Regions from separate parts of the Pantoea sp. SGAir0183 genome, predicted to be linked through region 1. Evidence: predicted binding sites of a transcription regulator. Region 1 holds the regulator's gene; the other holds the start of a gene.

Region 1 (16,020 bases):
GGAGAATCCTGACGATTTTGGCGTGAACGTCAAATTACAGGCGGACTGGCAACTGGCAAAAATCAATGATATACCCCGACAGATTAGCAGCCAACTGGCCGGTCATCTTCCGTGGCAAGGTGAGGTAAACGTCACCTTGCCTCACAAGGGCGGTGCGCATTATGCCGTGCAACTCAAAGGAGACGGTAAGGAAGTAAGTAGTCGCTTACCTCCGCCACTCGACAAAAAGGCTGGCGAGAGCCTGCCGGTTACCGTTAATGCAAACGGCGACTTAACGCATTTCGATCTAAGCGGCAGCGTTGACGAGCGGCACCGGTTTAACAGCCGCTGGCTGCTGGAGCCCACGCTGCGCGTTGAGCGAGGCATCTGGCTTAACGACACCAAAACCACACCGGCGCTGCCGGATCGTTCAGGCATGGTGCTGAATTTGCCTGCGCTCGATGGCGAAGCCTGGGCGGCACTCCTGATGGTAGGCGAAGGCGGAGCGGCCAGCCCGACGGGTGAGCATAAGGTGGGCGGGGCAACGCTGCCAGGCAATATTATCTTACGTAGCCCCGCTGTCAGTCTGGCAGGGCAAGAGTGGCATGACGTGGATACCACCGTCACCCAGGTGATGGGCGGTAAAACCCAGGTGAAGGTTAATGCCAAAGAGTTACGTGGCCAGCTTACGACCTCGCCGTCAGCAGCGTGGCAGGTTGCTCTGGATTATCTTTATTACAATCCCGACTGGCAGGGCGCTGACGGAAAAAATACCGCGGCTTCGCCACTGGGGCAAAAAAGCGATCAGATTGACTTTAGCAAGTGGCCTGCGGTGCAGTTTCAGTGTGCAGAATGCTGGCTGATGGGACAAAAATACGGGCGCGTTTCCGCCGGGCTGCAACCTAAAGGAAGTACGTTAGCACTTACTAATGGCTTGGTGGATACAGGCAGTTCGCGTCTGAATATTCAGGGCGAATGGGTTAACCGGCCCAACGACCAGCGTACCTCGCTGAAAGGCACCTTGCAGGGCAGCAATATCAATAACGCAACCAACTGGTTCGGCGTAAATACGCCATTACGCGATGCACCTTTCAAAATTAACTATGACCTGCACTGGCGCGCTGCACCCTGGCAGCCATCAGCGGAAACGCTGAGCGGCACACTGAAAACACACTTTGGTAAAGGCCAGATAACGGATGTGGATACCGGTGCGGCGGGGCAGATTTTGCGCCTGCTCAGTTTTGATGCACTGCTACGTAAACTGCGTTTCGACTTCAGTGATACTTTTAAACAGGGTTTCTATTTCGATTCAATCAATGGTACCGCCTGGATTGAAGATGGCGTCATCCGTACTGATAACCTGTCAGTCGATGGGCTGGAGGCGGATATCGCCATGCAGGGCAATATGGATCTTGTGAAGCGACGGATTGATATGGAAGCCATAGTTACCCCGGAAATTTCCGCCTCCGTTGGTGTCGCCACCGCGTTCGCGATTAACCCAGTCGTCGGGGCCGCGGTATTTGCGGCCAGTAAAGTTCTGGGGCCGCTCTGGAGTAAAATTTCTGTGCTGCGCTATCACATCAGCGGCCCGCTCGATAAGCCCAAAATTGACGAGGTTATGCGTAAGCCACGCGAAACCTATAACAAGTGATATTTGACGGCGTAACATAATTGCCTCAGGCTATGAATATCCGAGCACATATTGAGTGAGAAACGATGACTCTGAATCTGGTAAGTGAGCAGTTGCTAACTGCTAACAACATTAATCAGCAGGACCTTTTTTCCCTGTTAGGGCAGCTTTCAGAACGTCGTCTGGACTATGCCGATCTTTATTTTCAGTCCAGCTTCCATGAATCCTGGGTTCTGGAAGATAAAATCATTAAAGATGGTTCCTACCATATCGATCAGGGCGTGGGTGTCCGCGCCGTCAGCGGCGAAAAAACCGGCTTCGCCTATGCCGATCAGATCACAATGAATGCCCTGCGTCTGTCATCAGAAGCGGCCCGCAGCATCGTACGCGAGCAGGGGAATGGCAAGGCGCACACGCTGTCAGCCGTCGTCAACCGCGCGCTCTATGCGCCTGTCGATCCGCTTGGCAGCCTCAGCCGTGAAGACAAAATCGCCCTGTTACATCGTGTTGACCAGGTTGCGCGGGCTGCGGACCCACGGGTTCAGGAAGTGAATGCCAGCCTGACCGGCGTATATGAGCAGGTCCTGGTGGCGGCAACCGATGGTACCCTGGCCGCCGATGTGCGTCCGCTGGTGCGTCTGTCCATCAGCGTTCAGGTGGAAGATCAGGGCAAACGCGAACGGGGTACCAGCGGTGGCGGTGCGCGTACTGGTTACGCGTTTTTCCTCGCTGATGAAAATGGCGATGTGCGCGCTGATGCCTGGGCACGCGAAGCGGTACGCATGGCACTGGTCAATCTTTCCGCAGTGGCTGCGCCTGCAGGCGCTTTACCGGTGGTGCTGGGGGCGGGCTGGCCAGGCGTGCTGCTGCATGAAGCCGTGGGTCATGGTCTGGAAGGCGACTTCAATCGCCGTGGAACCTCCGTTTTTAGCGGTAAGATGGGCCAACTGGTGGCGTCTGACCTCTGTACGGTGGTTGATGATGGCACGATCGAGGGATTACGCGGTTCACTGGCTATTGACGATGAAGGCGTACCCGGACAGTACAACGTACTGATTGAAAATGGCGTATTGAAAGGCTACATGCAGGACAAGCTGAATGCCCGGCTGATGGGCGTGAATCCTACCGGAAACGGTCGTCGCGAATCTTATGCGCACCTGCCAATGCCTCGTATGACCAACACCTACATGCTGGCGGGTAAATCGACGCCGCAGGACATTATTGAAAGTGTGGAATACGGGTTGTATGCGCCTAATTTTGGTGGCGGCCAGGTCGATATTACGTCGGGTAAATTTGTGTTCTCCACGTCCGAAGCCTATCTGATTGAGAAAGGCAAAGTCACCAAACCGGTAAAAGGGGCGACATTGATCGGCTCCGGTATTGAGGCAATGCAGCAAATCTCTATGGTTGGCAACGATCTGGCGCTCGATAAAGGCGTTGGCGTGTGCGGTAAAGAAGGCCAGAGTCTGCCGGTTGGCGTGGGCCAGCCTACGCTCAAGCTGGACAAGCTGACTATCGGCGGCACCGCCTGATTAGCCTGACAAACCCGCCTGCTGGCGGGTTTTTAGTGCGCTACTATTACATCCTGAAGGCGCCACATTCAGTAAACGCTGGCGCGATTTTCCTGTCTCTGCCGTAAATGATGCCTGTTTAAAGTCCTGCTCCGCACCTTTGTGATGCCCTGTTCTGCACCTTGCTAAAGGCGACGCGCTATGTCTTGCGGTGCTGCTTGTACTGCTCGGCAACCTGTTCAAAGTAGTGCGTCAGGTAGTCGATACAGACCTGAACTTTCAGCGGCAGCTTGTCTTTTTCGGTGTATAACGCATAAACCGGACGCGGGTCGGATTGATAGTGTGGGAATAAAATATCGATCTCTCCGCTCTTGATCTCATCTGCCACCCACATCATCGGGACATAGGCGATGCCGTTGCCTGCCTTAAGCCAGCGAATTAACGTCTGGGAGTCATTGGTGACGAAACGCCCCTGAGGTGACAAACGAGTCACAAGGCCTTCGGGTGCAATCAATTCAAAATTGTTGTCGGGGCGAACGCTGTATTCCAGCCAGGCGAATTTTGTAATGTCTGCCGGTTTTTCGGGTGTTCCATGCTGCGCCAGGTAGGATTTAGCGGCACACACCACCATGGGCATTGCGCCCAGCCTGCGTGAAAACAGACTGGAATCTTTCAATGCGCCCACCCGAATAACCACGTCCAGGCCATCGGCGATTAAATCGGGGGCAGGAATGCCGGTGACAAGATTGACACTCAGGCCGGGATAGTCACGCAACATATCACTGGTCATGCCGGCCAGGACGTTCTGCGCCATCGTGGAGGAACTGCCAATCCGTAACACCCCGACAGGCGTATTATTAAACGCATATAACTGCTCATGTACCTGGCTGGCTTCAGCCAGCATGCGGCGGCAACCCTGATAGTAAATTTTCCCCGCTTCGGTCAGGCCAATGCTGCGTGTGCTGCGATTGAGTAACTTAACCTGAAGGGCATCTTCCAGCCTGGCGATTATCTGGCTGATGGATGACACGCTGAGATGAAGCTGTCGTGCGGCCGCCGTGAAAGAACCTAATTCAACCACTTTGGCAAATATCGACATACCTTTAAGTCGTTCCATTGTTTACTCTGGCTAAAAAGTGATTTAGATCACATTCAGTAGAAAACGTATAGTTAAGCGCGTTACTATAAGCGTACCGGGGTATCACCTGGCGACGCTTCATTACCTGAAAACACCCGATGATACGCTATTATTAAGCCAGCCGTAGTTCAGATGTGGCTTAGGGCGCAGGCTTTTGCGTCGATCAAGGCGGTGGACTATCCCGGCCGTGTCGAACTAAGGATTTTTAATGAGTGTACTTCCGGTCTTTGTCATGTTTGGGCTCTCTTTTCCGCCCATTTTTACCGAACTCATCGTTTCACTTATGCTGTTTTGGCTGGTGAAACGCGTGCTGACGCCCAGTGGTATTTACGATCTTGTCTGGCACCCGGCACTCTTCAATACAGCTCTCTACTGCTGTGTATTTTATTTAGTATCCCGTTTATTCGTTTGAGGTTTACGTGAACACGCTTATAAGAAAAATCGCGCGTTACGCGATCACCATCCTGCTGGTCATCATCGCCGTTATCATCATATTCCGTGCCTGGGTGTTCTACACCGAATCGCCCTGGACGCGTGATGCCAGATTTGCAGCCGACGTGGTGGCCATTTCTCCTGATGTCACTGGGTTAATTACGGATGTGCCGGTTCATGACAACCAGCTCGTTAAAAAAGGCGATACACTCTTTGTTGTCGATCGTCCCCGCTATCAAAAGGCGCTGGATGAAGCCCAGGCGGACGTAGAATATTACCAGGCGCTGGTGAATGAAAAACGCCGCGAGGCCGGACGTCGTAACCAACTCGGCACCTCTGCGATGTCGCGTGAAGCCATCGAGCAATCCAATAACGATTTGCAAACCACAGAACACCAGCTGGCGAAATCTGTTGCGACCCGCGATCTGGCGAAAATTGATCTGGAACGGACCACGATTAAGGCACCGTCAGACGGCTGGGTGACGAACCTGAATGTTTACCAGGGTGAATTCATTACGCGCGGCTCGGTTGCGGTCGCCCTGGTGCAGCAGCACTCCTTTTATGTGCTGGCCTATCTGGAAGAGACCAAACTGCACGGCGTCAGACCGGGCTTTCGGGCAGAGATCACGCCATTGGGCAGCAACATCACCTTACGTGGCACCGTGGACAGCATTGCGGCAGGCGTAACCAACAGCAGTAGCAGTGTTGACAGCAAGGGGATGGCAACCGTTCAGTCTAATCTGGAATGGGTTCGCCTGGCTCAGCGCGTACCGGTCCGCATCCGACTTGATCAGCAGCCCGGTAATCAGTTCCCTGCCGGCACGACGGCGACCGTGGTGATTACTGGCGCGGAGGATCGTCCGCATCAGGCGGTTTCACCCATGATGTCCTTCTTTAACCGCCTGCGTGAGTTTGGTTAAGAGGGCGATATGATCGAATTTCTGCGTTTCCCGATAAAGCTGACCTTTGCGCTGGTGGCAGCGTTGATGATCGGCTTTCATCTCAACCTTGAAACACCGCGCTGGGCCGTGATGACCGCCGGGATTGTTGCAGGGGGAACGGCGTTTGCGGCAGGAGGCGATCCCTACTCTGGCGCATTACGCTATCGCGGTCTTCTGCGTATTATCGGTACTTTAATTGGCTGTGTTGCCGCTCTGGTTATCATGATTGCCACTGTGCGAGCGCCAGTGGTCATGCTGTTGCTGTGCTGTATCTGGGCCGGTTTTTGCGTATGGCTTTCGTCGCTGATTAAAGTCGAAAATTCCTATGCGCTCGGTCTCGCGGGCTATACCGCATTAATTATCGTGGTCACGGCAAACGCCAGCGGCGGCCTTACGCTGGTTCCGCAATATGCGGTGGAACGCTGTAGCGAAATTATCCTGGGCATCCTTTGCGCCATTCTGGCAGATATGATTTTTTCCCCGCGCTCCATTAAAAAAGTGATTGATGCCGAGGTGACGTCGCTGCTGGTGGCCCATTACCGGTTGCTGCAACTGTGTGTGGCGCATCAGGACAAAGAGGAAGTCGATAAAGCCTGGAGTGCGCTGGTACGACGCACAACGGCGCTGAGCAGTATGCGTAGCCAGTTAATGATGGAGTCGTCACGCTGGCAAAATACCAGCCGCCGTCTGCAGATGCTAAACACGCTATCGCTGACGCTGATTACACAGGCGGCGGAAACGTTTTTGATTCAGAACTCACGTCCTGAGTACATTCCCACGCAGTATCGCGTGCTGACGGAAAAAGAGGCCACGACGCCAGAAGATGTGCATAAACGTCTGAAAACGATGCGGCGACTCATGGCTGCCAGCAGTAAAACCGTGCCGGAAACGTTGGGGAGTTGGATGAGTGCCGCAACGGAATACCAGCTGTTGATTCATGGTGTGAAGAGTAATAGTCGTATTACCGATCTGGAAGCGCGCATTCTCCAGCGAGAAGTCGTGATTCAGGCGCGTTCGGCAGAAACCCACCATGCGATGATAAATGGTATTCGTACGTTTGTGGCGACGGCACTGGGCTCATTATTCTGGCTCTATACCGGCTGGACTTCAGGTAGTGGCTGTATGGTCATGCTTGGCGTGATTACCGCCCTGGCGATGCGCATGCCTAATCCGCTCATGATGGCGAAAGACTTCGTTTATGGCATGACGGTCGCGATACCGCTGGGGGCGCTTTATTTTATGTACATCTTGCCCAATACGCAGCAAAGCGCTCTGCTGCTGTGCATTGCCATCGGTTTACTGGGCTTTATTTCAGGCATTCTCATTCAACGCCGCCAGATTGGTACGCTGGGCGCGATGGCCGGTACGATTAACGTCCTGGTGCTGGATAATCCGATGCAGTTCAACTTTACGGTTTTTATCGATAACGCACTGGGGCAGTGGATCGGGAGTTTTCTTGCCTTAATGGTGATTCTGCTGATCCGTGATAAATCGAAAGCGCGAACAGGACGTAAATTGCTTAACCGCTTTATGTATGCTGCGGTGTCGGCAATGACAACCAATAAGGCGCGCCGGCGTGAAAACCATTTGCCAGCATTGTACCAGCAGCTCTTCTTATTGCTTAACCTGTTTCCCGGTGACATCGACAAATACCGCATCGCCCTGACGTTAATCATTGGACATCAACGATTGCGTGCGGCAGACGTGCCGATTAATGCGGAGCTTTCCGCCTTCCACCGCCAGTTACGGCACACGGCCGATCGTATCATTGCCGTCCGTAGTGATGAGAAACGCCGTTATTATTTCCAACGCTTGCTGCGCGAGCTGGATGTCTATCAGGAAAAGCTGGCCCTTTATGATGCACCGGACAGTGTTACCGAGCCGGTGAAACGGCTGTCTGAGATGCTTTCAAAGTATCAAAATACGCTCGTCCAAATCTGAATTTGGGCCGTCAGCCATGCTGGCGGCCCTTTCACTTTCCTTCCTTCCCCGACCTGTCATTTTTGCCATCTATACTTTCCTGAAGTAAAAACAAACTGACAGGAGTAACGCAGATGCCTTCTTCACTGCAAGACAGCGAACTGTTCCAGACCGGCTATTTAGTCAACGGGCAGTGGCTGAGGACGACGTCGACTTTTGACGTAACCAATCCTGCAACGGGGGACGTTGTTGCTCAGGTGGCGAAAGCCGGTAAAAAGGAAACCGAAGACGCGATTAAGGCTGCACAAGACGCCTTTCCCGCCTGGCGGGCGCAGACGGCTAAAGCGCGTTCAGCGCTGCTTTACCGCTGGTATACGTTAATCATTGAAAACAAACGCTGGCTTGCTGAGCTCATGACAACGGAGCAGGGCAAACCGCTTAAAGAAGCGGAAGGCGAGGTTGAGTACGCCGCAAGTTTCATCCAGTGGTTTGCCGAGCAGGCCAAACGAGCCAACGGTGAAATCATTCCGCCTGCTAAAGCGGGGTCGCGTATCCTGGCCACGCGGGAACCCGTTGGTGTTGTAGCGGCGATCACCCCGTGGAACTTCCCGATGGCCATGTTGACCCGTAAGTTAGGTCCGGCGTTGGCAGCTGGATGTACAGGGATCATCAAGCCTGCCAACAATACGCCGCTTTCTGCGTTTGCCTTGCTGGCTTTGGCAAAGAAAGCCGGTATCCCGGACGGCGTGCTTAACGGCGTGGCAGGAGATACGCATGCTATCAGCGATGCGATTATGGCGAGCAACGCCGTACGTAAAATCTCGTTCACCGGTTCGACGGCGGTGGGCAAAACGTTGATGCGCAATGCGGCCGAGACCATGAAAAAAGTGTCGATGGAGTTGGGGGGCAACGCGCCCTATATCGTGTTTGAGGATGCGGATATCGATGCTGCCGTTCAGGGCGCTATTGCCAATAAATTCCGTAACGCGGGCCAGGTGTGCGTCAGCGTAAACCGTTTTTTTGTTCATAATGCGATCTATGAGCGTTTCACAACGCAACTGGCAGATGAGGTCAATAAACTCAAAGTGGGTAACGGTATGGACAGCGGCGTCATTGTCGGACCGTTAATTGAGCGTTCGGCGTTAGAAAAAGTGGAAGAACATGTTAACGATGCGGTTGCCCAGGGCGGCAAGGTGCTCGCGGGCGGTAAGCGACATGCGCTGGGCGGCAATTTCTGGCAGCCTACGGTCATCGTCGATGCGCATGAAGGCATGAAGCTGGCTCAGGAAGAAACATTTGGCCCGGTTGCGGCGTGCTTCCGGTTTGAGGATGAAGACGAGGTTATTCGTCGGGCGAACCAAACCGAATACGGGCTGGCGGCGTATTTCTATACGCAGAATCTGCAACGCGTCTTCCGCGTTTCCTCGGCGCTGGAAAGTGGGATGATAGGCATCAATGAGTGTGCCGTCTCGACAGAGCTGGCCCCCTTCGGCGGTGTGAAAGCGTCGGGACTGGGCCGGGAAGGATCGGTACTGGGAATGGAAGAGTACCTTGAGGTCAAAGCGCTGCACCTTGGCGGTTTAAGTTAAACGGCTATCTGGGCGGCACCGGGCCGCCCAGCGACGAATAACAGGAGTCACCTGTATGAGAGTCGAGCGTTTTGATTTTAATGAGATTGTCGATCAGGCCCATTTCTTCCGGCAATTCTGTGAACGCTTTTCCCTGAAAGCGCGCTATATCTGCGATTTGGATGGATTGTGGGACGTGATTGTCTGCAGAGGGCTACCTTTGCCCATCAAAATAGAGTTTGTGAACCTGGGGCAGGGACAGAAGCGGCGCTACGGTGCCTTGATTCTGCTGTTCGACGAGGCGGAGGAGGAACTGGAAGGGCAACTGCAGTTTAACGTGCTCTCATCTTCAACACGCTAAGGTCGGCTGTGATCATCAGGCTTAATGCCTTGTCCGCGTAAGTAAACATTATTTCTCGAGCATCCTCGCAACGTTAACGCTTACTGACGCCTCGCTTTTTCTGGTCGTGATACTCTGCCCGCCAATCATCAGGACAGGTCACATGAAAAGTAAAAGAGGCACGCCCACGCCACATGATGCGACTTTCCGGCAATTTTTGTCCCAGCCTACGATTGCCCGTGATTTTATGGAACTGCACCTTCCCGCAGCGCTGCTCGCCCTGTGCGATCTGAATACATTAAAACTGGAATCGGGTGCTTTTGTGGAGGAGGATCTGCGGCAATATTTCAGCGATGTGCTGTATAGCATGAAAACTACAAGCAGAGAGGATGGCTACATCCATGTCTTAATCGAACACCAGTCATCACCGGATAAGCATATGGCGTTCAGACTGATGCGCTATGCCATTGCGGCAATGCAGCGGCATCTTGACGCAGGGAACAAACGGCTACCGTTAGTCATCCCGGTTCTGTTCTATAGCGGCAAACGTAGCCCGTATCCTTACAGTACCCGCTGGCTTGATGAGTTTGCAATGCCCGTGCTCGCCAGTGAACTGTATGGCAACGCTTTTCCGCTGGTGGACGTGACGGTTATTCCGGATGAGGACATTATCGGTCACCGCAGCATGGCGGCTTTAACATTGCTGCAAAAGCATATACATCAAAGAGAGTTGACAGAACTCATCGATAAGCTGGCCCCCGTCTTACTGGCTGGATATCTCTCTTCATCGCAAGTGATATCGTTGGTACACTATCTCTTGCAGGCAGGTGAAACAGCCGACGCCGACATTTTCGTCAGGACGCTGGCACAGCGAGTACCGCAACATGAGGATGCATTGATGACTATTGCACAGCAGCTTGAGCAGAAAGGCATTGAAAAGGGCATTCAGCAAGGTTTAAAAGAAGGAATTCAGCTCGGTGAGCAACGTGGTCTGGAGAAAGGACGCAGCGAGGGAGAGCGTGCGGCCGCGCTGAAGATCGCACGCACGATGCTGCAAAATGGTTTGCATCCCCGTGTTGTCGCCGAGATGACAGCACTCTCTGATGACGACTTAGCGCAACTCTGTCATTAAATACGTCACCCATTTCGCGTCAGAGCACCTCATGCGAAAGCCAGTTCCTTTCTTTTAACGCGCCTGAGTGTTGTGCCGCTGGCGCGATCGTTAGCCGATGTCCGTTTTCCTGCGCCTTACGGCTGTCAGGTTCTGCCTCGCCGTTTCAGACAGAAAAAAGCCCCGGCGATCGGGGCTAAAGGGTTCGTCATGAACAGACGAGGAACTATTTATAAAGCTGTGCGGTGAGGTGATAGCTGTCACCGGTATTTGCTTCAATGATTTTGTAAGCGCTTGCGCCTTGCTCATCAGCTTTTTGAGACAGCTGAGCACGATAATCAATCGGAGAGCCTGCTACACCGCTGATGCTTACGGTTCCGGCAGGTTGTAAGTTCTGTGCTTGTTCGGCGGTCACCAGCTGTGCAGCGGAAGCGCCGAATGTCATAGCAGAAAGAAGACTTACTGTTGCGATGGTTGCTTTGATGTTCATGTTTATTTCCTCATAACTGTCAACAACCTACGGAGTCAAAACACAGAGCGGGTTGTCGATTAATTTCAGATACGGCACGATTGCCGTCGATGCATTACTTATAAAGTTCAGCGGTAACGTGGAACGTATCGTCGCGATTATTTTCAATGACGCGATAGTGACCCGCACCCTGGGCATCTGCCTTTTGAGACAGAACCTGGCGAACATTCGTCTGATCGCCGTCGATGCCGCTGACGGTGATGGTTTGATTCAGGGGCTGCAGGTTCATCTCCTCCGCCTGTTGATTTGTTACCGGGCTGGCGGCATGGGCACCAAAGGACAGGAGCGAAGCCAAACTCAGGGCGGCAAAGGTTAATGTGGTTTTCATTACTCTTCTCCAGCAATGTTAATTAACCAGTGAGCATGTGGTCTCATCTGGTTACCTGTCAGTTCAAACGCTTTTATTTGTACAACTCAGCGGTGGCGTGATAGTTGCCATCGTTGTAAGCCTCGATAACACGAAAAGCTTTAGCGCCGTGTTGATCCGCTTTCTCACTCAGTTGCTGTCTGATATCTGATGGCGCACCGGCGACACCACTAACGCTCACAGTGCCGACAGAGTGCAGATTCTGAGCATCCGCAGCAGAAACATATTCAGCTGCAGATGCACCAAATGACAGGGCAGAGAGAATGCTTAAAGCAGCGATGGTAGTTTTAATTTTCATGAAAGATGTCCTCGTCGTGGCTGTTCTTCTTTTTTATTAGTGTGATTCACATCACGAAAGTAAGTATAGGACTAATAACGGCAGAAATTAATATCTGCCTAATAATGTTTTGTAGTCATACTTTAACCTTATGGGATTTTTTTATAACTAAACGTTATTAAAAGCGGTTAAAAAACGGCCTTTGACAGGTAATTACTTATAAAAACAGTAAGATGCGCAACTTTAACTTTTGGTGCGGAAATTTATGGTCGATCAGGCTGCTTGTGAACATAAACTCAAAGGATAGCACCATCGATGCGGTGTAGAGCAGTATAAAATAGCGTGTAAAAGTAGTCAGGATAAAGGGTATGACCAATAGTACAAGGTAAATTGCGGCAATGAGATAGGCTCAACTCGTTGATAATAGAGCGTTTAAACAGAAGAGAACACAAGGAGGGACGCGCTGCAGATCAACCGGCAGATGCGCTGCCGGTCAGAGATAAAGGCTAAAGTTCTTGTTCAAACAATACCAGAATAGCATCGTGCAGTTGCCTGACAGTAAAGGCGCGTGCTGGCGTGATAAAAATGGTGTCGTCTCCTGCAATCGTGCCCAGGATGCCTTCGGACTTACCTAATGAGTCAAGTAAACGTGCAATTAACTGTGCGGCACCCGGGCTGGTATGAATCACGACCAGAGCATCGTTATAGTCAATATCAAGCACCAGATTTTTCAGAGGACTGGTGGTAGTCGGCACGCCCAGTTCCGCAGGTAAACAGTAAACCATTTCCATTTTGGCATTGCGGGTGCGCACCGCGCCAAATTTCGTCAGCATACGAGAAACTTTTGACTGATTAATGTTCTCGAAGCCGTCTTCCTGAAGCGCCTGAACAATCTCGCCCTGAGAGCTGAATTTTTCTTCTTTTAATAATGCCTTGAAGGCTTTAATCAGATCGTCTTGTTTCGATGGGTTTCGCATAATTTACCAGTATACGTAAGACAAACCGCGAACCAGGCCGCAGCAAAGACATTATTATGCATATAAATGAATTTTTATGCAATCGGTTGTTAATTGTACTGCGAGGTCATCATCGCGGGCGGCGATAATAGCAAAGAATCTCCTCAGACCAAAACCCAGCTCACAGCCTGAAAAGGCAAAGGTTGCAAAGGTGTTATATTATTGATGAGGTAAGAAAATAAAAATGTACATTGCCGATCTCTTTCTGCGGATAATACGGTTGCCAGTTCACGGGTATAATGTTTACAGCCTGTTAGTGAGAATGATGCCTTCATCATTTGTTACTAAAGTAAACCTGAACCGGGAATTGCCTGACTCGCGTGAGTAACCTGGCGAGTAAGGGACAGGAAGATGATGTGTCATTTTTTATCCGGCGCTTCTGTATTGAAGCAGGTAGAGCAGGCACCGGACAAACGTCATCCACTGAGCCGTTGGTTACGCTCTGATACAGATGGAATATCGGATCTTCTCTGCCCCACCTTAATAAGGAGTTATGAATGAAAGTTGCCGTTCTCGGTGCCGCGGGTGGCATAGGCCAGGCGCTCGCACTTCTACTCAAAACCCAGCTTCCAGCAGGTTCAGAACTGTCTCTTTACGATATCGCGCCTGTCACGCCGGGCGTGGCAGTAGATCTCAGCCATATTCCTACCGCAGTAAAGGTGCAGGGGTTTAGCGGTGAGGATGCGAAACCAGCCCTGAAAGGGGCCGACGTTGTGCTTATTTCCGCGGGTGTGGCACGCAAACCGGGCATGGATCGTGCGGATCTCTTTAATGTTAACGCCGGCATCGTCAGCAACCTGATCGAGCAGGTGGCGACTACCGCCCCTAAGGCGCTGATTGGTGTCATTACCAACCCTGTTAATACGACCGTGGCGATTGCGGCGGAAGTGCTCAAAAAACACGGCGTCTACGATAAGAATCGTCTGTTCGGTGTCACTACGCTGGACATCATCCGTGCAAACACCTTCGTTGCGGAGCTTAAAGGTAAACAACCTGGCGAAGTTGAAGTGCCTGTCGTCGGTGGGCATTCCGGTGTGACCATCCTGCCATTGTTGTCTCAGGTGCCGGGCGTCAGCTTCAGTGAGCAGGAAGTGGCTGACCTGACCAAACGTATCCAGAATGCGGGTACTGAGGTCGTTGAGGCCAAGGCTGGTGGCGGCTCTGCTACATTGTCTATGGGCCAGGCAGCTGCCCGTTTTGGATTATCGCTGGTGCGCGCATTGAATGGCGAAGCGAACGTAGTGGAATGTGCTTATGTTGAAGGTGAAGGAAAGTATGCCCGCTTCTTCTCCCAAGCGCTGCTGCTGGGCAAGAATGGCGTTGCTGAGCGCAAGCCCATCGGCGCATTAAGTCCGTTTGAACAGCAGGCACTGGAAGGCATGCTTGAAACGCTGAAAAAAGATATCGCGCAGGGCGAAGCCTTTGTGAAGCAATAAAGCGTTTCAGACAACATAACGCCCGGTTCGACCGGGCGTTTTTTATTGCGTTCTGATAACCAACCTGAACAAGATTACGCGCTGTCTCGCTGCGCACCAATCCGCTCTTAACCGGCCCGTTACGGCAATTTTTATTCTCAGAGCCCACCTGAACGGAACGTTCGGGTGGTCGATGCGCTATTACCTGTCGGCGTTTTTCGGCTCAGCGCTTCTACGCGCATCTGGAACGGCGGGAACGGCATTTCAATGCCATGCTCTGCAAAGCCATGTAAAATCAGCTGATGCAGTTCATGGCGAAGCGGCATTCGGTGGCCCATTTCCGCCGCATGCACGCGCAGTTCAAACAACTGAATTCCCTGCTGTAAATCCACCAGGAACACTTCAGGTGGCGGTGTATCCAGCACATAGCTGCAGCGCTCTGCCGCCTGTTTAAGTAGGGTAGTGACTTCTTCACTGCTAACGGTTGCGGGGGCAGGGATGGTCAGCACCACACGCGTGACGGAATCGGAAAGCGACCAGTTAACAAACTGCTCAGTAATGAACGCCTTATTGGGCACGATAATCTCTTTGCGATCCCAGTCAGTGATCGTGGTTGCGCGGGTATTGATGCGCGTAATGCTGCCGGTAAGGTCGCGGATGGTCACGGTATCACCGATACGAATCGGTTTTTCAAACAGGATAATCAGGCCGGAAATAAAGTTCGCGAAAATCTCCTGCAGACCAAATCCCAGCCCGACGCCCAGACCGGTAACCAGCCATTGTAGTTTTGACCACTCAATGCCGATGAGTGAGAAGCCCAGCAAGCCACCGATCAGCAACAGCACATATTTTGTCAGCGTGGTGATGGCATAACCGGTGCCCGGTGACAAATCAAGATGCTGCAGTAACGCAAGCTCAAGCAGAGCCGGCATATTGCGCACCAGTTGTGTGGTAATCACGAATACCAGAATGGCAATCAGGACGGCACCCAGCGTAATAGGTTGAATGCTTTCGACGCCCTGAACGGAGGTATTCACGTCCCACAGACGAATATTTTCAAGGAAACCAAATGCAGAGTGGATTTCTGACCACAGGACGATGACCGATACCAGTGCGATAAGTGTCAAAATGGAGCGTACCAGACGCAGCGACTGGGCACTGATGGCGTCCAGGTCGATAACAGGCTCTTCAATTTCAATTACGTCCGTATTTTGTGCGGCCTGATCTTTCTCCTCTTCGTTGCGCGCACGGTTGGCGAGCATATCGGCACGGCGTTGGCGTGCGCGATCAAAGCCCAGCCTACGTCGCTGAATCAGCATCCAGCGGCGAATGATGTGGTAAATCACCAGCAGGAAAAACCAGATCGCCACAGAGGTTTCCAGACGGGCGAGCAGCGCCTGCGCGGTTTCAAGATAGCCCGTCATTGACGCAAGGGCGGCTACCAGTGGAATAGCGATCATTAGATTCCACAGCAGGCGGTTAATCATATTCTCGCCGCTGCCCTCTTTATCGAGATAAAGCGGTATGCCTGCACGCTTCAGGCTTACCGTTACAATACTGAGCGCGCCACAGATCAAAATAAAGCACAGCCGCCCCAGGGTGGCGGAGAACAGGCGATCGTTAAGGTTATCGAAGGTAATTAGCAACATGATCAGCGGCACGATCAGGCCAATACTCAACGAGTAATAGCGCATCGCGCGTGCAACACGCACCTGAGGCCAGCGGAAATGCACGATGAACAGGCCGTTCGGGCGTGCAAACTGTGCGCTGACCATAAAGATCCACAGCAAAGGTAAGGTGGCGGTGATGCCGTCGCCTATCGCCACGGCGACAGGATAGGGCCAGG
Region 2 (16,020 bases), 1.1 Mb from region 1:
TAGGATCCAGCGTCGCCTGCTTATAGCCTATATAGGCCTGGTAGTTGGTGAAATCCGTAATGCGGAAATCACGTAACAACGCTGTGCCCTCAAAGCGAGTACCTTTGTCCAGGGTGACGATCTGCGAACCGTCTTTTTCCTGTTGCATATGGCCGCTGTCGGCCAGTACGACGGACGGGCGGGCATTGCCTTTTGGCCGTAGCTGCGCCAGGAAGACATGGCCGAAATGGTTGCCTTTTACGTCTTCCACGAACAGCACATTATTGCCGTCGCTGGAGGTCTGAAACTGCCCGGCCGCCATGGCCGCTGCGCCGGGGTTGGCCTTGGCGTTTTGCGTAACCTGATCCTGATAACGTGACGACCAGGGGCCGAGCCAGATGACGTTAATCGCGGCCACAATCGACGTGAACAGCATCAGAATCATCGCCGCTTTGACCAGCACCGCTTTGCTCAGCCCGCAAGCGTGCATCACGGTGATTTCACTTTCCGTATACAGCCTTCCCAGCGTCATTAAAATCGCCAGAAACAGGCTAAGGGGCAGAATAAGTTGCGCCATTTCAGGCACACCGAGTCCTAACAGCGTCAGAACAAGGTTTGTCGGCACTTCGCCATCCACCGCAGCCCCTAAAATCCTGACCAACTTCTGGCAGAAGAAGATCAACAACAGGATAAACAGGATAGCCAGCTGGCTTTTGAGCGTTTCCCGAACCAGATATCTAATAATGATCACGCTTAATACGCCTGTGAAAACTTGTCTTTTTGCAGGAAAATCGCTAATTTCAACGCTTATTAGCCATTTTTCTTCATAAATGGCCGAAGCCAGCGCTAAAAATGTATACGAATTGCATGTGGGTGGTGAAAAAACAACACGTTGTCACCCTGATTCATTACGACCGTCGACAGCATGCTAGCATGTTGCACCGATTAATAAATGAGTCATGAATGCGCTACATTCTAGCGGCAGCTACGGCTGTTGTCTTTAAGATTCAGGAGAGTGCATGGAGTTCAGTGTAAAAAGCGGTAGTCCGGAAAAACAGCGCAGTGCATGCATTGTAGTTGGTGTTTTCGAACCGCGCCGTCTGTCACCGATTGCCGAGCAGCTGGATAAAATCAGCGATGGCTATATCAGCGCCCTGCTGCGCCGCGGTGAGCTGGAAGGTAAAGTGGGTCAGACGCTGCTGCTGCATCATGTGCCGAATATCCTGTCAGAACGTATTTTGCTGATTGGCTGCGGCAAAGAACGCGAGCTGGATGAGCGTCAGTACAAGCAGGTGATTCAGAAAACCATTAACACGCTGAATGACACCGGCTCGATGGAAGCCGTGTGCTTCCTGACCGAACTGCACGTCAAAGGGCGCAACACCTACTGGAAAGTGCGTCAGGCTGTCGAAACCTCTAAAGAGGCGCTGTATAACTTCGACCAGTTGAAGAGCAACAAAGCCGAACCGCGCCGTCCTTTGCGCAAGCTGGTGTTTAACGTGCCGACCCGCCGTGAGTTAACCAGCGGAGAACGGGCGATTCAGCACGGCCTGGCCGTTGCGGCGGGCGTGAAAGCGGCCAAAGATCTGGGCAACATGCCGCCAAATATCTGTAATCCGGCTTACCTGGCTTCTCAGGCGCGTCAGCTGGCGGATGCCTACAGTAAACACATCTCAACCCGCGTGATTGGCGAGCAGCAGATGAAAGAGCTGGGCATGAACGCCTATCTTGCCGTCGGGGCCGGTTCGCACAATGAATCCCTGATGTCGGTGATTGAGTACAAAGGCAACCCGGATACCGATGCACGCCCCATCGTGCTGGTCGGTAAAGGGCTGACCTTCGACTCCGGCGGTATTTCTATTAAGCCTGCGGACAGCATGGATGAAATGAAGTACGACATGTGCGGTGCGGCATCCGTTTATGGCGTGATGCGCATGGTCGCCGAGCTGAACCTGCCGCTGAACGTCGTGGGCGTACTGGTCGGCTGTGAAAACATGCCGGACGGCAAATCCATGCGCCCGGGCGATGTGCTGACCACCATGTCTGGCCAGACCGTTGAAGTGCTGAATACCGATGCCGAAGGTCGCCTGGTGCTGTGCGATGCCCTGACCTACGTCGAGCGTTTTGATCCGGAAGTGGTCATCGACGTGGCGACGCTGACCGGCGCCTGCGTGATCGCGCTGGGCCATCACGTCAGCGGCCTGCTGTCGAACCACAACCCGCTGGCCCATGAGCTAATCAGCGCGTCAGAACAGTCGGGCGACCGCGCCTGGCGCCTGCCGATGGCCGATGAGTACCAGGAACAGCTGGAATCCAATTTTGCCGATATGGCCAACATCGGTGGCCGTCCGGGCGGCGCGATTACCGCCGCTTGCTTCCTGGCGCGTTTTGCGCGCAAATATAACTGGGCGCACCTGGACATCGCCGGCACCGCGTGGCGCTCCGGCAAGGCCAAAGGGGCCACCGGCCGTCCGGTGCCGATGCTGTCACAGTTCCTGCTGAACCGTGCAGGTCTGAACGGCGACGACTAAACGTCCGGGCAACCGAACCAACCGGGGTGGACGCCATGTCGCCCCGCTTTTCTTTTAGCAGGCAATTCGATGAAAAACGCAACCTTCTACGTGCTGGAAACCGATGCATCCCGCGACGGCTTAACCGCTGTGGAAGCGCTGGTGTGCGATCTGGCGGAAACACGCTGGCGGGCCGGTAAGCGAGTGCTCATCGCCTGTGAAGATGAGCAGCAAGCCATTCGGCTGGATGAGGCGCTCTGGCAGCGCCCTGCCAATGCCTTTGTGCCACATAATCTGGCTGGCGAAGGCCCGCGCTACGGCGCACCGGTCGAGCTGGCCTGGCCGCAGCGTCGGGGCAATTCACCGCGCGACCTGCTGATCAGCCTGCTGCCGCAGTTTGCAGATTTTGCTACTGCTTTCCATGAAGTGATAGACTTCGTTCCTTATGAAGAATCGCTCAAACAGTTAGCGCGCGATCGCTATAAAGCCTATCGCAGCGTTGGCTTCCAATTGAATACGGCAACGCCACCACAGCCGCAAACGACATAGCAGAAATGGATAAGACATATAACCCGCAAGATATCGAGCAGCCGCTTTACGAGCACTGGGAAAAGCAGGGCTACTTCAAACCGAATGGCGACACCAGCCAGGAAAGCTTTTGCATCATGATCCCGCCGCCGAACGTCACCGGTAGCTTGCACATGGGTCACGCCTTCCAGCAAACCATCATGGATACCATGATTCGCTACCAGCGCATGCAGGGCAAAAACACCCTGTGGCAGGCCGGTACCGACCATGCGGGCATCGCCACGCAGATGGTGGTTGAGCGTAAGATCGCCGCAGAAGAAGGCAAAACCCGTCAGGATTACGGTCGTGATGCCTTTATCGACAAAATCTGGCAGTGGAAAGCCGAATCCGGCGGCACCATTACCCGCCAGATGCGCCGCCTGGGCAACTCTGTGGACTGGGAGCGTGAACGCTTCACCATGGATGAAGGCCTGTCCAATGCTGTAAAAGAAGTGTTTGTGCGCCTGTACAAAGAGAACCTGATTTACCGCGGCAAGCGCCTGGTGAACTGGGATCCGAAACTGCGCACCGCGATCTCTGACCTGGAAGTGGAAAACCGTGAGAGCAAAGGCTCCATGTGGCACATCCGCTATCCGCTGGCCAACGGCGCCAAAACCGCCGACGGGAAAGATTATCTGGTTGTCGCCACCACGCGTCCGGAAACGCTGCTGGGCGATACCGGCGTAGCCGTGAACCCGGACGATCCGCGTTATAAAGATCTGATCGGCAAGTTTGTCATGCTGCCGCTGGTTGATCGCCTGATCCCGATCGTGGGTGACGAGCACGCGGATATGGAAAAAGGCACCGGCTGCGTGAAAATCACCCCGGCGCACGACTTCAACGACTATGAAGTGGGCCGTCGTCATAAGCTGCCGATGATCAACATCCTGACCTTTGACGGGGATATCCGTGAAAGCGCGCAGGTTTACGATACCAACGGCGAAGCCAGCACTGTCTACAGTGACGCGATCCCGACTGCGTTCCAGAAGATGGAACGGTTTGCGGCGCGTAAAGCCATCGTGGCCGCGGTGGACGAACTGGGCCTGCTGGAAGAGATCAAACCACACGATCTGACCGTTCCTTACGGCGACCGCGGCGGTGTGGTCATCGAGCCGATGCTGACCGACCAATGGTACGTCCGCACGGCACCGCTGGCAAAAGTGGCCGTTGAAGCCGTTGAGAACGGCGATATTCAGTTTGTACCAAAACAGTACGAGAACATGTACTTCTCCTGGATGCGTGACATTCAGGACTGGTGTATTTCCCGTCAGCTGTGGTGGGGTCACCGCATTCCGGCCTGGTACGATAACGACGGCAACGTATACGTTGGTCGCACCGAAGACGAAGTGCGTAGCGAAAACAACCTGGCCGCCGATGTGGCGCTGCGCCAGGACGACGACGTACTGGATACCTGGTTCTCCTCAGGTCTGTGGACGTTCTCAACGCTGGGCTGGCCGGAAAACACCGAGGCCTTGCGGACCTTCCACCCGACCAGCGTGCTGGTCAGTGGCTTTGACATTATCTTCTTCTGGATTGCCCGCATGATCATGCTGACCATGCATTTCATCAAAGATGAAAACGGCAAACCGCAGGTGCCGTTTAAAACCGTCTATATGACCGGTTTGATCCGCGATGAAGAAGGTCAGAAGATGTCCAAATCCAAGGGCAACGTGATTGACCCGCTGGATATGGTTGACGGCATTTCGCTGGAAGATCTGCTGGAAAAACGCACCGGTAACATGATGCAGCCGCAGTTGGCCGAGAAAATCCGTAAGCGCACCGAGAAACAGTTCCCGAACGGTATTGAGCCATCCGGTACCGATGCGCTGCGCTTTACGCTGGCCGCGCTGGCATCAACCGGTCGTGATATCAACTGGGACATGAAGCGCCTGGAAGGTTATCGCAACTTCTGTAATAAGCTGTGGAACGCCAGCCGCTTTGTGCTGATGAACACCGAAGATCAGGATTGTGGTCAGAACGGTGGCGAGATGACGCTGTCGCTGGCCGATCGCTGGATTCTGACCGAGTTCAACCATACGGTGAAAGCTTACCGTGAAGCCCTGGACAGCTATCGCTTCGATATCGCCGCCAACATTCTGTATGACTTCACCTGGAACCAGTTCTGTGACTGGTACCTGGAGCTGACCAAGCCGGTGATGAACAGCGGCAGCGAAGCAGAACTGCGCGGTACGCGCCATACGCTGGTTCATGTACTGGAAGCGCTGCTGCGCCTGGCGCACCCGATCATTCCGTTCATCACGGAAACCATCTGGCAGCGCGTGAAAGGCCTGAAAAATATCAGCGATGACACCATCATGCTGCAGCCGTTCCCGCAGTTTGATGCGGCGAAAGAAGATGCCGACGCCAAAGCCGACATTGAGTGGATGAAGCAGGCGATCGTCGCGGTGCGTAACATCCGTGCGGAGATGAACATCGCGCCGAGCAAGCTGCTGGATGTGCTGCTGCGTGACTGCTCGCCGGCGGCCCAGCGCCGCGTTGAGGCCAACCGTAACTTCCTGTCGCGCCTGGCGCGTCTGGAAAGCCTGACCATTCTGCCTGCGGGCGAGAAAGGGCCGGTTTCGGTGACCAAAATTGTCGAAGGCGCCGAGCTCCTGATCCCGATGGCGGATCTGGTGGATAAGGCCGCCGAGCTGGAACGTCTGGCGAAAGAGCTGGTGAAACTCGATGTTGAAATCGAGAAGATTCAGACCAAGCTGGCCAACGAAGGCTTTGTGTCCCGTGCCCCGGAAGCGGTCGTCGCCAAAGAGCGTGAACGCGTTGCCGACATGGAACAGTCCAAAGCAAAACTGATTGAACAGCAGGCGGTGATTGCGGCATTGTAATGCGTCGTAGTCCGATAGCTTGAACCTGAAGCCGGGCTTTGCCCGGCTTTTTTATTGCGCTGACTTTGTACCGGAATCCTGATGAAAACCACTGCCGATATTCAGCTGCGGCCCATTACTGCCGCCGACAATCTCCATATCGCCCGGGTCATCCGCGACGTCTCTGCGGAATTTGGCCTGACGGCGGATAAAGGCTACACCGTTGCCGATCCTAATCTGGATCAGCTGTTTGAGCTGTACAGCGCTGAACACAGCGCTTACTGGGTGGTGGAACATCAGGGGAAGGTGATGGGCGGCGGCGGCATTGCCCCGCTCGCCTGCAGCGCGCCGGATATCTGTGAACTGCAAAAGATGTATTTCCTGCCCGCTATCCGCGGCTTCGGCGTGGCGCGCGAACTGGCGCTGTTAGCCATGGATCATGCGCGCCAGCGGGGCTTTCGCCGTTGCTATCTGGAAACCACCGGCAGCCTGACGCGCGCCATTAAGCTTTATGAATCGCTGGGCTTTGCGCGCATCGACCATGCGCTGGGCTGCACCGGCCATGGCGACTGCGAGTTCAGGATGCTGAAAACGCTGTAACGCCGTCAAAAAGCCGGGACGCCGCTGTGAAAGCGCAGCTCCGTGTCCGGCTCACTAATCAGCCTGGCCTCCGCTTCACCAATCGCCCGTACGCGCGCCGTAATGTCTTTGGGTGATATCTGTGCCGCCAGCTCCAGGTAATCCTGGTAATGGCGGGCTTCAGAACGCAGCAGCGAGATATAAAACTTCTCGAGTTCACTGTCCAGGAAAGGCGCCAGGCTGGCAAACCGTTCGCAGGAGCGCGCTTCGATATAGGCACCGCAAATCAGCTTATCCACCAGCGTATCGGGTTCGTGCGTGGTCACTTCGCGCAGCAGCCCTTTGGCGTAACGACTTGAGGTGATTTTCTCGTACACCAGGCCGCGCGACTGCATAATTTCCCACACCTGATAAAAGTGATGCAGCTCTTCTTTAATCAGCAGCACCATTTTCTCTACCAGATCGTCCGCCCACGGTAGCGCATTACGTACGATGATCGTTTTAGTCAGATTTTTATGGGCGTTGATAAAATCGCTGTCGCCGTCTTCGCGAAAGATAAAATTCTCGTAAGGCCGCAGCCACACCAGAATCCGGTCTCCACTTGGCTTGTCGGCGACATATTTGCGAATCAGCCAGACGGCGGTCTGTGCGGCTTTCAGTTCACACACCAGGTGGTCGGTCAGGAGCAGCGTGAGGTTTTCAGGTTTGCGCGCTTCATCAATCCAGGCCTGCGGCGTGCGGCAGTGTAAAAATTGCTGTATCGGTTCAAGTAAGGGTGCGTAATTCATGAATGTCAGACAGGGCCGGAAAACAGAAAAGGCGGAGCAGACTCCGCCCTCGTCAGATTAGTGGCGAATGCCGTTATCGTCTTCGTCGATGACATCGCCATCGTCTTCATCGTCATCCTGGGCATTCGGATCTTCAAAGTAGGTGCCCCAGCCATCGTAGTCGACGTTATATTTTGCCACCAGATTCACCAGCTGCTCTACCTGCGCGTCGATCAGCTCCGCTTTCAACGCGCCTTCGCTGAGAATATCCACGCACATGACGGTGGTGCCGTCTTCCAGCTCCAGCTCTTCCGGCTCGGTGACTTCATAGCCCAGCTTAAACGCGTCCACCGCCGCTTTTTCCAGCGAGTCAAAGTTGTTACAGGAGAGATGGTGCTCAATGGTATAGAGCGCATCGGGATCGCTGCCATCCTCTAACAGTTCTTCGATGATCAGCCGCGTCTCTTCACGCTGCTCTTCCAACAATGCTTCAAATGCCATGGCGATATCCTCTCTGAGTTCGGCAATAAGTCATTATTTTCCCATACTGCCTGTCGCGCCACTACACAAAACAGAAAAGATTATTCTCGCCAGGGTTGAAAATGCATATTCATACGGTTAAATTGAATTTTAATTCATTACGAAACCCGTACCGGAGTGCTGTATGAGTCAGTTGTATCACCGTCATTTTCTCAGGCTGCTGGATTTTACCCCGGCCGAGATCGATTACCTGCTTGCCCTGTCTGCCGAATTAAAACACGCCAAAAAAACCGCCAGCGAAACCCAATACCTGAAAGGCAAAAACATCGCGCTCATCTTCGAAAAAGACTCGACCCGTACCCGATGCTCTTTCGAAGTTGCCGCCTACGATCAGGGAGCTAACGTCACGTATCTTGGCCCGAGCGGCAGCCAGATCGGCCATAAAGAGTCGATGAAAGACACCGCGCGCGTGCTGGGTCGCATGTATGATGGCATTCAGTATCGGGGTTACGGTCAGGCACTGGTGGAAACGCTGGCCGAGCACGCGGGCGTGCCGGTCTGGAACGGCCTGACCACCGAGTTTCACCCTACCCAGTTGCTGGCTGACCTGCTGACCATGCAGGAGCATCTGCCCGCTACACCGCTGAATAAGATGACGCTGGTATACGTTGGCGATGCCCGCAATAACATGGGCAACAGCATGCTGGAAGCCGCCGCGCTGGTCGGGCTGGATCTGCGCATGGTTGCGCCGCAAAGCTGCTGGCCGGAAGCCGGGCTGGTCGCAGAATGCCGTCAGGTCGCCGAAAAGACCGGCGGTAAAATCACCCTGACGGCGGATATTGCCGAGGGCGTAAAAGGTGCCGATTTTATCTATACCGACGTCTGGGTTTCCATGGGCGAAGCCAAAGCGGTGTGGGAAGAACGGATTGCCCTGCTGCGCGACTATCAGGTGAACCGCGCGATGCTGGCGCTGACCGGCAATCCGGCGGTGAAATTCCTGCACTGCTTACCGGCTTTCCATGACGATCAGACCACGCTGGGCCGCCAGATGGCAGAACAGTATGGCCTTAAAGACGGCATGGAAGTCAGCAATGAGGTCTTTGAGTCGGCACACAGCATCGTGTTTGACCAGGCTGAAAACCGGATGCACACCATCAAAGCGGTAATGGTCGCCACGCTGGGACAGCGCTAATCAGACAGACGCAAACGGTTACCTGTTACGCGATTTTTCCTTGATGCCAACCCGCGATGGCGTATAATGCGCCACAATTTGCCGGAGGAAACATGCAACAGCATCGTGGACAATGTGACGCGCTATCTCGCCTGACCGCAGGCGGCACCGCTGTTTCTTTCCGTCATCGAACCGATCTCAAAAAAGCCCCTTTCTAAGGGGCTTTTTTTTGTCCGCAATCCGGCCGCGCAGAGGAGAGAGCTATGGCTAACCCGCTATATCGCAAGCACATCATTTCAATTAACGATCTCAGCCGCGACGAGCTGGAGCTGGTGCTGCATACCGCCGCCCGGCTCAAAGCCAACCCTCAGCCGGAACTGCTGAAACACAACGTGATCGCCAGTTGCTTCTTTGAAGCCTCCACCCGCACCCGGCTGTCGTTTGAAACCGCCATTCATCGCCTGGGTGCCTCCGCCGTCGGCTTTGCCGATGGCAGTAACACCTCGCTGGGCAAGAAGGGGGAAACCCTGGCGGATACCATTTCCGTCATCAGCACCTATGTGGACGCGATTGTGATGCGTCATCCGCAGGAAGGGGCAGCCCGGCTGGCCACGGAGTTCTCCAACGGCATTCCCATTCTGAACGCGGGCGACGGCGCGAATCAGCACCCAACACAAACGCTGCTGGACCTGTTTACTCTCCACGAAACCCAGGGTCGTCTCAGCAATCTGAACGTGGCCATGGTGGGCGATCTCAAATATGGCCGTACCGTTCACTCGCTGACCCAGGCGCTGGCCAAGTTCGACGGCAACCGCTTCTTCTTTATCGCGCCGGATGCGCTGGCAATGCCTGCCTATATCACCGATATGCTGGACGAGCAGAATATTGCCTGGTCGCGCCATGACAGCTTTGAAGAGGTGATGCCTGAGCTGGATATTCTCTATATGACCCGCGTGCAAAAAGAGCGGCTCGATCCCTCAGAATATGCCAACGTCAAAGCCCAGTTTATTTTACGGGCAGCCGATCTGGCCGGAGCCCGCGATAACATGAAAGTGCTGCATCCGCTGCCCCGTATTGATGAAATTACCCCTGACGTGGACACCACGCCGTACGCCTGGTATTTCCAGCAGGCAGGTAACGGTATTTATGCGCGCCAGGCCCTGCTGGCGCTGGTACTGAACAGCGACATCGCCCTGTAAGGAGTGAACAATGAGCCACGATAACAAACTGCAGGTCGAAGCCATCAAAAACGGCACGGTTATCGATCATATCCCGGCGCAGGTGGGCTTTAAGCTCCTGTCGCTGTTTCGCCTGACCGAAACTGACCAGCGCATCACTATTGGTCTGAACCTGCCGTCAGGTGAAATGGGCCGTAAGGACCTGATCAAGATCGAAAACACCTACCTGACCGACGATCAGATCAATCAGCTGGCGTTCTATGCGCCGCATGCGACGGTCAACCGCATCGACGACTATGAAGTGGTGGCCAAGATCGCCCCGACGCTGCCGGATTACATCGATCGGGTGCTTACCTGCCCGAACAGCAACTGCATCAGCCGCAGCGAGCCGGTGTTCTCCAGCTTCGCCGTTAAGCACCGCGCCGATGAGGTGCACCTGAAGTGCAAATACTGTGAGAAAGAGTTCGCCCGCCATGTCGTGCTGGGCCACTTTTAATCGTCCCGGGCGCGCCTATAATGGAACGCGTTCTGTTGCGGGCGGCATCGTTGCTGCCCCGGCCTTACTTTAAGGAGAAATGATGTCTCGTGAAATCAGTACGGAAAAAGCCCCTGCGGCCATTGGCCCTTACGTACAGGGCGTTGATCTCGGCAACATGATCATCACCTCGGGCCAGATTCCCGTGAACCCGGCCACCGGTGAGGTCGCCGATGATGTGTCTGCGCAGGCACGTCAGTCGCTGGAAAACGTGAAGGCAATCGTGGAAGCGGCGGGACTGACGGTAGGCGATATCGTTAAAACCACCGTGTTCGTGAAAGATCTGAATGACTTTGCGACCGTAAACGCCACCTACGAAGCGTTCTTTACTGAGCACAAGGCAAACTTCCCGGCGCGCTCGTGCGTGGAAGTCGCCCGTCTGCCAAAAGATGTGAAGATTGAAATCGAAGCGATTGCACTGCGTCGCTGATAAAACGCGTGCGCACCGGGTGCGCACGCGGCTTTCGGTCTGCCATCAAGCCAGGAATTTGCCCTGCTTACCGCCGACCGTTCACGGTGTGATCAACCTTAAAAGCTTTGCCAGTTATCCTGTCCGCCTGTCGCCAGAGCCATTACGGGTTTGGGCGCAACAACGGCTGTGGGTTGACGCTGAGGCGTCACATCAGCCGCCTGCTGGCCCGCGAGCGTAAACCTGCGCACCAGCGCAGCCAGGCCGTCGGCCTGCTCCTGTAGTGAGAGCGATGCGGCCGAGGCTTCTTCCACCAGAGCCGCATTCTGCTGGGTCACATCGTCCATCTGATTGACCGCCTGATGCACCTGCGCGATCCCCTGGCTCTGCTCTGTGGCCGCAGCGGCGATTTCGTTAACCAGATCGGTAACCTGACTGACCGCACCGCGCATCGTCTCCATATTTTGATTCACGTTATCCGCCTGCGACGTTCCCGATTCAATCAACGCATTTGACGACTGAATCAGCGTTTTGATTTCACGGGCGGCGGTGGTGGAACGCTGCGACAAATTGCGCACTTCCCCTGCCACGACCGCAAAGCCGCGCCCGTGTTCGCCGGCTCGCGCCGCTTCAACCGCCGCGTTCAGCGCCAGAATATTGGTCTGAAACGCAATGCCTTCAATCAGGGTGATAATGTCGCCCACCTTGCCCGCGCTGTCACGGATCGACGTCATGGTATCCAGCATGGTAGTGAGTGCCGCAGAGCTGGTTTCGGAGAGGTTACGCGTATTTTCGGCCAGATTGCTCGCCTGGCGCGTGTTGTCGGCGGTCTGTCTGACGGTTTCGCTGATTTGCGTCATGCTGGCAGCCGTTTGCTCCAGCGAGGCAGCCTGCTCTTCTGTACGGGCAGACAAATCCTCATTCCCTGCCGCAATCTGTGCCGACGCACTGCTGACGGACTGCGAGGCACTGCTGACCGCATACATTGCGGACGAAATACTTTCCATAAGACGATTATAAGAACGCGCCATGACACCGACTTCATCACGGCGGCTGTCATCGGCCTTCAGGGAAAGATCAAGCGTATTGCTGGCGCGTTCCATCAGCCCACCCATGGCATTCAGGCTGCGGCGGACGCGCATGATGGTCAGTATCGTCAGCATCCCCAGGCCAGTAATCGCCAGGGCAATACCGGCGGCCATGCCCCATTTGGTCAGCCGATAAATATGTTGGTTTTGCAGGCGTAACGCTTCACCCATTTTGCTGTTAAATTCAAACTGATCGCGGTAACTGTTTTTTAGCTGGGTGATGGCGCCGCCAATGCCTTCATCATCACTTAACAGCGCCAGGCTGCGTTCATTCTGATGTGCCCGGGAAGCCGTGAGAAATGCCGGAAGATTTTGTTTAACGGCATCGATTAGCCGGAATGACTTTTCTGTCATCACCCGATCGTCGTCGTTGGTAATATCGTTATCGAAATAATATTTCGTCAGTGTCGAAATGTCCTCAATGCGTTTTTGAATAACCGCTTCGAGACTGGCCAGCTTGCCGCTCTCATCCTCTGTCTGATGACGATATAACGCCACAGAGAGGCGATTACTTTCATCCACCAGCCGGTTTAATACCTTGAGCGAATCAATCGTGTTTACCTGCACATATTCAAATCTCGCCTGAAAACCGGCGAGAAGTGAAAGTGTTACGATCCCCAGAATAATTAATGAACCTGCTAAAAGCGAAAAAGCCAGAGAAAGTCTTTGCGTCATATTCATTAAACCGAGCTCCTTTCTTTCCTCCGAGCCTATTCCCGAAGGAAGCCAGAAATTAATCGGCAATAATAAATAAAAATTTATTTCAATTTTTTTAAACCTGAATTCGATTTCAAGTTTAAATTAATTATTCATTGCAAAAACTTATCGAAATTAAATAAACGACCGGATAAAAACAATAACAAAATAAACTATATTTTTTTGAATAGTAAATTTCTGGTGATACATCAAAAAAAGGCGTAATACCCTCGGGGCCAGCATAAAGGAGAAAAGCGGAACCGCGGGGACAGCGCGCCCCGCGGTTGTTGCATCAGGCGCGGGAAGACGGACGCCACAGCCACAGGAGGGTAATCGCCAGCGCGAACAAGGCGCCAAAGCCAATGCCGGTCGCCACGGCGGGCGCACCGGCGCGAATGGCCAGCGTATACAGCCCCAACATGATGAGCATGGCGGTGTTTTCAATCAGGTTCTGCACTGCAATCGCATTGCCCGCGCCGACGCTCTGTTGACCGCGTTCCTGAAGCAGCGCGTTGAGGGGTACAACAAAGAAACCGCCCAGTACGCCGATGATCATCAGCAGCAGGTAAGCATTCAGCAGGGTATGTTGCAGGGCGAAAATCACCACCATCACGCCGATCAGAACGCCCGCGGGCATACAGCGGCGCACGGTTTCCAGCGTCACCAGCTTTGCCGCCAGTGCCGCGCCCACCACAATTCCTACCGCGACCATAGCATTCAGCATGGTCGGCGTTTTGTTATCGCTGATGCCCAGCGCCACGGGTACCCACAGCACCAGCAGAAAACGCAGCGTTACACCTGCGCCCCAAAACAGACTGGTACCGAGCAGAGAAAATCGGGTTTCGGCATTGTTCCATAGCAGGCGCGTCGCGCAGAGAAAACGGCCCAGCATGGCCGCCACATTCCAGCTCTGCCCCGGACGCGCGGCGCGCAGTCTGGGAATAAACAGGTTCGCCACCACCGCCACCGCATAGGTCAGAGCACAGGCGGCCAGTGCGGCAACCAGATTCCAGTCCGACAGGATGCCGCCCGCCACCGAGCCCAGCAGAATAGCCGCAATGGTGGAGGCTTCCATCAGCCCGTTGGCTTTAACCAGCTTTTCGCCATGCGCAATTTCAACCAGAATGCCGTACTTCGCCGGGGAGTACGCGGCAGCCCCGATTCCCACCAGGGTGTAACCCAGGAAAGGATTAAAACCGAAGCAGATCACCATCGCACCGAGCAACTTCAGGCTGTTGGCAAACATCATGGCCCGGCCTTTGGCGATGCTGTCTGCCATCTGGCCGACAAAGGGCGCAAGCAGAATATAAGTGGCAACAAACAGCATCTGCAGTACCGGCTGGCTCCAGACGGGATAGAACTGGTTTTTCAGCAACGCCAGCGTGGCAAACAGCAGGGCGTTATCGCCGAACGCGGAGAAAAACTGCGCCACGATTACCGCTATCATGCCGCGCGACAGTAACGGCGCATCACGTTCTGGGATCATGCCTGGTCCTCTTCCGCCATTTTCTTCAGGGTGACATAGTCAGGTTTGCCACTGCCCAGCAGCGGCAGCTGTTTGACCACACGGATATCGCGCGGTACGGCCAGATCCGCGGCACCCAGCGACCGGGCCGCCTTTTGCAGATCCTCACGCGCTAAGGCGCTGTCGGTAGTAAACAGCACTAATGCTTCACCCCGATTACCGTCGGGCCGCAGCGAGGCCGCGTGCTGTTTCTCCGGCGACGCGCTCAGGGCGATCTGCTCGACCACTTCCAGCGAGACCATTTCCCCGGCAATTTTGGCAAAGCGCTTCGCCCGGCCCTGGATCTGGCAGAAACCGCCGTCATCAAAGCTGACGATATCGCCGGTATCGTACCAGCCCGCTTCCATCTGCCCTTCCCCGTTGTCCGCAGCCGGGGTTTCCAGTACGCCGGGATTCTCCACCCGCAGGTAGCCTTTCATAATATTTGGACCACGCAGTTGCAGCCGCCCGCCCTGTTCAATGCCCGGCACGGACATCAGGCGCGAATCCATTCCCGGCAGAATACGACCTACCGTGTGCGCTTTGGCGGCCATGGGCACGTTGATGGCGACAACAGGCGCGCATTCGGTGACGCCATAGCCTTCCAGAATCCGGATGCCGTATTTTTCCATGTACAGCTGGCGCGTGTTCTCCTGCAGTTTTTCTGCCCCCGCGACCACATAGCGCAGACGGGCAAAGTCATAAGGTTGCGCAAAACGGGCGTAATTCCCCAGGAAGGTTGAAGTGCCAAACAGCACGGTACAGTTGCGGTCGTACACCAACTCAGGCACCACGCGGTAGTGCAGCGGACTGGGATACAGAAAGACCTGCGCCCCGGTCATCAGCGGCGTAAACAGCCCCACAGTCAAGCCGAAGGCATGGAACAGCGGCAACGCTGACATAAAGCGATCGCGTGGCGTAAAGTCGGCCACCGTGCGAATCTGCTCAACGTTCGCCAGCAGGCTTTTATGAGAATGCACCACGCCTTTCGGATGCCCTTCGGAGCCAGAGGTAAACAGCACCATCGCGGCATCTTCCGGCTGTTGCGTCACCTGCGCCTGACGCGGCGCCAGCAAATGCGCCAGTATCCAGAGCTTATCCTGCAACGTGACGGTATCTTTCAGATCTTCCAGATAGATCCACCGCACCTCGGTCAGCGCCTGCGGCAGATGCCAAAGGTTGCCTTTATCCAGGAACTGCCGCGACGTGAACACGGTCTTTACCTGTGACGCAGTCAGCGCCGCACGCAGGCCCGTTACGCCCGCAGAGTAGTTCAGCATGGCGGGCACACGCCCACGTAATGATGCGCCCAGGATCGCCGCCGCCGTGACCGTGGCGTTGGGCAGCAGCAACCCGACGTAATCGCCAGGCTGGCTGTACCGTTCCAGAATGCGTCCAACGCCCAGCGCTTTTTTCAGCAAGCCGGTATAGCTGTCGGGTTTGAAATTCACGTCTTCGATGCATCGCTTAAACGCGCCATAGCGCTGACGGGCACTCAGGAAAGCCTCATACAGGGTTTCCCTGGGTCGCACCGCCATGCGTGCTTCCATCATAATATGATGCAGGTGCTCACCGGCCAGCACGCGACGGTCGCGGGCGCGCTTCGCCTCGGGCATCGGAATATGGGTGCCGGGTAAAATGCTCAGGGTAATACGGGGAAACAGGCGACGCTTGAAAACGCCCGCCAGACGACCGAACGGCGTAAATTCTGCCCCTTCAATGCGCATCGGCACCA

What was found. The regulator ArgR, encoded in region 1, controls arginine synthesis, uptake and breakdown. The targets are predictions, from matches to a motif close to ANTGAATAAAAATACANT.
Region 2: the regulator ArgR is predicted to act here: its motif matches at 7,847-7,864, upstream of argF (ornithine carbamoyltransferase).

Annotation. Positions count from the first base shown of each region.
Region 1 is NZ_CP028053.1:489,789-505,808, forward strand. It holds gene yhdP (AsmA2 domain-containing protein YhdP) at 1-1,630, shown strand, start outside; gene tldD (metalloprotease TldD) at 1,696-3,141, shown strand; gene aaeR (HTH-type transcriptional activator AaeR) at 3,320-4,237, opposite strand; gene aaeX (p-hydroxybenzoic acid efflux pump operon protein AaeX) at 4,467-4,670, shown strand; gene aaeA (p-hydroxybenzoic acid efflux pump subunit AaeA) at 4,678-5,610, shown strand; gene aaeB (p-hydroxybenzoic acid efflux pump subunit AaeB) at 5,620-7,572, shown strand; gene C1N59_RS02395 (NAD-dependent succinate-semialdehyde dehydrogenase) at 7,686-9,140, shown strand; gene C1N59_RS02400 (barstar family protein) at 9,196-9,480, shown strand; gene C1N59_RS02405 (Rpn family recombination-promoting nuclease/putative transposase) at 9,623-10,591, shown strand; gene yhcN (peroxide/acid stress response protein YhcN) at 10,797-11,060, opposite strand; gene C1N59_RS02415 (YdgH/BhsA/McbA-like domain containing protein) at 11,155-11,427, opposite strand; gene yhcN (peroxide/acid stress response protein YhcN) at 11,501-11,764, opposite strand; gene argR (transcriptional regulator ArgR) at 12,250-12,720, opposite strand; gene mdh (malate dehydrogenase) at 13,257-14,195, shown strand; gene mscM (miniconductance mechanosensitive channel MscM) at 14,333-16,020, opposite strand, start outside.
Region 2 is NZ_CP028053.1:3,808,386-3,824,405, forward strand. It holds gene lptF (LPS export ABC transporter permease LptF) at 1-730, opposite strand, end outside; gene pepA (leucyl aminopeptidase) at 999-2,510, shown strand; gene C1N59_RS17705 (DNA polymerase III subunit chi) at 2,580-3,038, shown strand; gene C1N59_RS17710 (valine--tRNA ligase) at 3,044-5,899, shown strand; gene C1N59_RS17715 (GNAT family N-acetyltransferase) at 5,981-6,478, shown strand; gene C1N59_RS17720 (tRNA isopentenyl-2-thiomethyl-A-37 hydroxylase MiaE) at 6,484-7,245, opposite strand; gene rraB (ribonuclease E inhibitor RraB) at 7,303-7,725, opposite strand; gene argF (ornithine carbamoyltransferase) at 7,889-8,896, shown strand; gene pyrB (aspartate carbamoyltransferase) at 9,139-10,074, shown strand; gene pyrI (aspartate carbamoyltransferase regulatory subunit) at 10,085-10,549, shown strand; gene ridA (2-iminobutanoate/2-iminopropanoate deaminase) at 10,632-11,018, shown strand; gene C1N59_RS17750 (methyl-accepting chemotaxis protein) at 11,117-12,766, opposite strand; gene lplT (lysophospholipid transporter LplT) at 13,074-14,267, opposite strand; gene aas (bifunctional acyl-ACP--phospholipid O-acyltransferase/long-chain-fatty-acid--ACP ligase) at 14,264-16,020, opposite strand, start outside.